Regions from separate parts of the Pseudoalteromonas sp. BZK2 genome, predicted to be linked through region 2. Evidence: predicted binding sites of a transcription regulator. Region 2 holds the regulator's gene; the other holds the start of a gene.
The links. The regulator NrdR, encoded in region 2, represses ribonucleotide reductase genes. The targets are predictions, from matches to a motif close to AAACACNANATNTNGTGTTT.

Region 1 (3,424 bases), on a different contig from region 2:
GGCGCCGATGTATTCTTTTCAACATTAAATAAAACACCAAAAGCATACTTGTTTGCTATTGTCGGTGCTGAAAAGCTTTTAAAAATGGTACCTGAAGGTACACATGACCATAAAAAGTTTATCAAACCTGCACAGCTTATTGCATGGGCAGAAGAAGCGGGATTAAAAGTACGCGCTAGTACTGGCCTTCACTATAACCCGTTTTCTAAGCAGTACAGCTTAAATGATGATGTAAGTGTTAATTACATCCTGCACTTTGAGAAACTAGCCTGATGAGTGTTGTGCAAGCACCCTCTATCGATTTTGATGCTTTTATCTTTGATTTAGATGGCACACTACTCGATACCGCGGATGACTTAGGTGGTGCATTAAACCGAGTGTTAGCAGACGCCAATGTGGCGCCTGTTGCTGAGCATGTTTATCGCCCTGCAGCTTCTAACGGTGCAAATGCATTATTAGAAGTGGGCTTTGGTGATAAATGGCCTGAACTTGAACAGCTCGCCTTGCGCCAGCAGCTTCTTGACTACTACGCCGAAGATATTGCTGTACACAGTAAATGTTTCAATGGCATAGAACAGCTTTTAATTGCACTTGAGCAAAACAATATTAAGTGGGGCATTATGACTAATAAGCCCGGCTTTTTAACTGAGCCCTTAGTGCAAGCTATTCCCTCTTTGCGTGATGCAAAAGCGGTTGTGAGTGGCGATACATTAGCTGTGTCAAAACCATCACCGGATCCACTATTACACACCGCTGAGATCTTAGACGTTGATCCGAGCCGTTGTTTGTATATCGGTGATGCTGAACGTGATATCCAAGCTGCAAAAGCGGCCAATATGTACAGCGCAACAGCGTTATGGGGTTATATACCCAGTGTCGACGCTGCACTTGGCTGGCAAGCGGATTTCAATTGGCAAACGCCGATTGATGGTTTCAACCATATATAGTGTTATTTGATAACTGAAACACCATATATTGTGATTTGATTTACTTTTGAGCATTCATTGATGATAAAAAAATCAGTCAAAATTTATTTTTAAAAACGGTAAATTTTCTGGATCTTTTGTTGATTTCTACAAATTTCGTCGTCTATGAATGTTCAAAGGTTAATGGTCACTAACACAATGCGCTTATCCAATAGTTATCCACAAAATGGGGCAATTCTATCCCTTGCAAAACAGCGCAGACCACACTATCTTGTGATCTGCAATTTAAACAACACCAGATATTGTGGCTAAATGTTATTCAATTAGATCACCCTGGCGTTTAATAATAATAATTACATAAAGAATACCTTTGTCTTTACAACTATAATTTCCCAAGGAATACAGGCAAAACTATGAACCAACAGCTATCTGTAAGCAAACGTGACGGCCGTAAAGAGTCACTTGATCTAGATAAGATCCATCGCGTGATCGCTTGGGCCGCAGAAGGTCTAGAGAATGTGTCTGTCTCACAAGTTGAATTAAAATCACATATTCAATTTTATGACGGCATTCGTACCGATGACATTCATGAAACAATCATCAAAGCTGCAGCTGATCAGATCTCTAAAGATACGCCTGATTACCAATACCTAGCTGCTCGCTTAGCTGTATTCCATTTACGTAAAAAAGCGTACGGTCAATTTGAGCCACCACGTTTATACGATCACATCACGAAATTAGTTGAAGACAAGCGTTATGATCAACACCTACTTGTTGATTATACCGAGCAAGAAATTGACGAGTTAGATGCTTACATCGATCACAACCGTGACTTAAACTTCAGCTACGCTGCTGTAAAGCAACTTGAAGGTAAGTATTTAGTTCAAAACCGTGTTACTGGTGAAATCTACGAAAGTGCACAGTTTTTATATATCTTAGTGGCTGCAAGCTTATTCTCTGATTATCCAAAAGAGACACGCCTTGATTACATCAAGCGTTTTTATGATGCAGTATCTACATTCAAAATTTCATTACCTACACCTATTATGGCAGGTGTACGTACCCCTACACGTCAGTTCAGCTCATGTGTACTTATTGAATGTGGTGATAGCCTAGATTCTATTAATGCAACATCGTCTGCGATTGTTAAATATGTTTCGCAACGTGCAGGTATTGGTATTAATGCCGGTCGCATCCGTGCCCTTGGTAGCCCTATTCGTAACGGCGAAGCGTACCATACAGGTTGTATTCCGTTTTATAAGCACTTCCAAACAGCAGTTAAGAGCTGTTCACAAGGTGGTGTTCGTGGCGGCGCAGCAACGCTGTTCTACCCACTTTGGCACTTAGAAGTTGAAAACCTACTTGTTCTTAAGAACAACCGTGGTGTTGATGATAACCGTGTACGTCACCTTGACTACGGTGTGCAGTTCAACAAATTAATGTATAGCCGTTTAATCAAAGACGATTACATCACATTATTTAGCCCATCAGATGTACCGGGTCTATACGATGCGTTCTTTGAAGATCAAGCAAAGTTTGATGAGCTATACATCAAATACGAGCAAGACGAGTCAATTCGTAAAAAACGTATTAAGGCGATTGAGTTATTCTCAATGTTTGCACAAGAGCGTGCCAGCACAGGTCGTATCTACTTACAAAACGTTGACCACTGTAATACGCACAGCCCATTCATCTCGACTGTGGCACCAATTCGTCAATCTAACTTATGTTTAGAAATTGCATTACCAACTAAGCCACTTAGCAATGTAATGGATGAAGAAGGTGAAATTGCACTTTGTACGCTGTCGGCGTTTAACTTAGGTGCAATTGAGTCACTTGACGAATTAGAAGAGCTTGCTGAACTTGCAGTACGTGCCCTTGATAACTTACTTGATTTCCAAGACTACCCTGTTCCTGCGGCGAAAAACGCGACTATGGGTCGTCGCACGCTAGGTATTGGTGTTATTAACTACGCTTACTACTTAGCAAAAAATGGTAAGCGCTACTCAGATGGCAGTGCAAATGCCCTAACTCACAAGACATTTGAAGCAATTCAATATTATCTAATGAAAGCATCAAATGAGTTAGCGAAAGAACGTGGTGCGTGTCCTAAATTTAACGAGACAACGTATTCTCAAGGCATTATGCCGACAGATACTTACAAACGTGACCTAGATCAGTTCTGTGATGAGCCTCTTCACTTAGATTGGGATTCATTACGCGAGAGCATTAAAGAGCACGGTATGCGTAACTCAACGCTATCTGCCCTTATGCCTTCAGAGACATCATCGCAAATCTCTAACGCGACAAATGGTATCGAGCCACCACGTGGTCATATCAGCGTTAAAGCAAGTAAAGATGGTATCTTAAAGCAAGTAGTGCCAGATTATGAAAATCTGAAAGATAACTACGAGCTACTGTGGGATATTCCTTCAAACGATGGTTACCTACAGCTGGTTGGTATTATGCAAAAATTCGTTGACCAAACGATCTCTGCA
Region 2 (3,424 bases):
AAAGCCAGCTTGTGCGAGCAAGCTCATTGATATGTCTGAACGGGAAGGTTGTTCAGCCCCTTTAATTAGGCGCTCTAAATAGCGAGCAATCTGGTCAACTTCTAAGTTCACCTGAGTACCCACCTGAAATTCTGCAATCGTTGTTTGCTCAGCAGTATGTGGAACAATCGTCAGCTTAAAGCGATTTTGCTCAACCTCGTTGACGGTTAGGCTAATGCCATCAATACACACCGAGCCTTTGTACGGAATGTACTTCATTAAATCATTGTCAGTACTTAACCAATACTCAGTTGCACGAGCATTAGGACTAATACTTTCGACAGTAGCAATACCATCAACATGGCCTGACACTAAGTGCCCACCTAGGCGAGAAACCGGTTGCATAGCTTTTTCGAGGTTAACTGTTTGCCCTTTTTTATAATGTGCAAACCCAGTTAAGCTAATTGTTTCGTTTGATAAGTCAGCACTAAAACCATCGCTATGTTTAGCGACAACCGTTAAACACACACCATTGGTGGCAATACTGTCACCGAGCTTAACGTCTTCCATATCCAAATTAGCGCTTTGAATACGAATAGCTAGATCACCTTGCTTTTGTGTTAGTTCAACAATTTTACCTGTTGCTTCAATAATTCCAGTAAACATAGTGCTACTCTTTATTTTCAATTTTTGTGGCTTGCTTTGCTTTTGTCGCTGTTAAGCGAATATCGTCGCCAATCATCACTGTATCTGTAAAGGTCAGTTCAGTGATATCACTCATCATGGTGACTTCTGCAAAGTTTAGTAAGCTTTTGCCCATATCACCTATTAACTTAGGGGCAATATAAACAATGTATTCGTCAATTAAATCTTGCTCTGCGAACACCCCTGCAAGGGTTGCTCCTGCTTCGAGCCAAATATGATTAAATTGTAATTCAGCAAGACGCTTTAAAACCGCCGATAAATCAACTTTATTGTTAATTGCTGGTACTACTTCGTGTTTAACAAAGTGAGGCCATTTGGTGTGATTATCAAGCGAAGTGGTAAAAATTATCACCGGGCTCTCGATGCTGAATAACGCAAGCTCAGGCGTTAACCTGTTTTGTGAGTCAATAATGATTCGGGTTGGTTGACGCAAAGGCAACGAGGTTGGCATGGTAAATGGCAACTCATCAACACGGACATTAAGTTTTGCATTATCAGTAATAACGGTGTCTGCACCGGTTAAGATAGCACAGCTTTGCGCACGAAATGCTTGCACATCTTGGCGCGCTTTAGGGCCTGTTATCCATTTACTTTGGCCGTTATTTAGCGCAGTTTTACCATCTAAACTACATGCCATTTTACACGTCACATATGGCAATCCAGTTTCCATACGCTTTAAAAAGCCTTTATTTAAATCGCGCGCTTGCTGCTCAAGTAAACCAGATGCAACGCTAATACCTGCGTCTGCTAAAATTTGTAGGCCGCGACCACTCACCGCAGGGTTTGGGTCAACCATAGCGGCAATGACCTTACTTACACCTGCAGCTTTTAAACCTTCGGCACAAGGTGGAGTACGTCCATAATGACTACAAGGCTCTAAAGTCACATATGCAGTGGCGCCTTTCGCGTTGTCGCCAGCTACAGCCAAGGCATTCACTTCAGCATGGCCCTGCCCTGCTAATTGATGAAACCCTTCACCGACTATTTCGCCATCTTTAACCAAAACACAGCCAACATTCGGATTTGGCGTCGTGGTAAAACGACCTAGTTTAGCAAGCTCAATGGCACGCGCCATATAAGCCGTATCAAGCTCTGTAAACGACATGATTAATCACCTAAACGAGCGATTTCTTCACCAAACTCGCGAATATCTTCAAATGAACGATAAACCGATGCAAAGCGCACATAGGCTACTTTGTCGAGTTTCTTTAGTGACTCCATGATGCATTCGCCAATTAAATGGCTAGAGATTTCACGCTCACCCGTAGCACGAAGTTGAGATTTAATGATGTTAACGACTTCGTCGACCTGCTCAGTGCTCACTGGGCGTTTCTCTAAAGCGCGATGCAAGCCATTCAGTAACTTGTCTTCATTGAATGGTTCGCGGCTACCGTCTTGCTTGATGACTCTTGGCATCACAAGTTCAGCGCCTTCAAAGGTGGTAAAGCGCTCATGGCATTCGTTACATTCACGTCGACGTCTCACTTGGTGACCACCGCCAACTAGTCGAGAATCAATTACTTTAGTATCTTTTGCGGTGCAAAAAGGGCAATGCATAGGGTTCTAGTTCCGTTTATAAAAAACAAAAAGGCCGCTTAGTAAGCGGCCTTTATGATAGCAAAAAACAACGCTATTGTTATCTTAATTACGGTTTAACCAGTAATTAAGCGTAAACTGGTAATTTTTTACAGATAGCTTTAACTTTCTCTTTTACTTCTGCTTGTACTGACTCATCGTTGATGTTGTCTAGTACGTCACAGATCCAGCCAGCAAGCTCTTTTGACTCAGCTTCTTTGAAACCACGGCGAGTAATAGCCGGAGAACCAATACGAAGACCAGACGTTACGAACGGTGAACGTGGGTCGTTTGGTACTGAGTTTTTATTTACAGTGATGTTAGCGTTACCCAGAGCAGCGTCAGCATCTTTACCTGTGATATCTTTATCGATTAGGTCTAGAAGGAATAAGTGGTTGTCTGTTTTACCAGAAACAACTTTGTAGCCACGCTCTTGCAGTACTTCAACCATAGCTTGAGCGTTCTTAACAACTTGTGCTTGGTACGCTTTGAATTCTGGTTGTAAAGCTTCTTTGAAAGCAACCGCTTTAGCAGCGATGATGTGGCATAAAGGACCACCTTGACCGCCAGGGAATACAGCGCTGTTTAGTTTTTTGTAGATCTCTTCATCACCACATGCAGAAACGATTAGACCGCCACGAGGACCCGCTAATGTTTTGTGAGTTGTTGTTGTAACAACGTGTGCGTGAGGGATTGGACTTGGGTATACACCCGCTGCGATAAGACCAGCAACGTGAGCCATATCTACGAATAAGTATGCGCCAACTTTATCAGCGATTTCACGGAATTTAGCCCAGTCAACAACGCCTGAGTATGCAGAGAAACCAGCGATGATCATTTTTGGCTTGTGCTCTAATGCAAGCGCTTCAACTTGAGCATAATCAATTTCACCTGTTTCGTCGTTTAGGCCGTATTGAATTGCATTGTACGTTTTACCAGAAAAGTTAACGTGTGAACCGTGAGTTAAGTGACCACCATGAGCTAAGCTCATACCTAGTACTGTATCGTGCGGCTGAAGAAGTGCTTGGAAAACAGCTGCGTTTGCTTGTGAGCCCGCATGCGGTTGAACGTTAGCGTAATCTGTGCCGAATAATTCGTTTGCACGGTCAATTGCTAATTGCTCAACAACATCAACATGCTCACAACCGCCATAGTAACGTTTGCC

Region 1: the regulator NrdR is predicted to act here: its motif matches at 1,217-1,236, upstream of nrdA (class 1a ribonucleoside-diphosphate reductase subunit alpha).

What each region holds. Positions count from the first base shown of each region.
Region 1 is NZ_JACSOG010000001.1:16,765-20,188, forward strand. Features, by position in the region: gene ubiG (bifunctional 2-polyprenyl-6-hydroxyphenol methylase/3-demethylubiquinol 3-O-methyltransferase UbiG) at 1-273, shown strand, start outside; gene BIZ38_RS00100 (HAD family hydrolase) at 273-947, shown strand; gene nrdA (class 1a ribonucleoside-diphosphate reductase subunit alpha) at 1,340-3,424, shown strand, end outside.
Region 2 is NZ_JACSOG010000023.1:53,384-56,807, reverse strand. Features, by position in the region: gene BIZ38_RS14410 (riboflavin synthase) at 1-645, opposite strand, end outside; gene ribD (bifunctional diaminohydroxyphosphoribosylaminopyrimidine deaminase/5-amino-6-(5-phosphoribosylamino)uracil reductase RibD) at 650-1,789, opposite strand; gene nrdR (transcriptional regulator NrdR) at 1,792-2,241, opposite strand; gene glyA (serine hydroxymethyltransferase) at 2,348-3,424, opposite strand, start outside.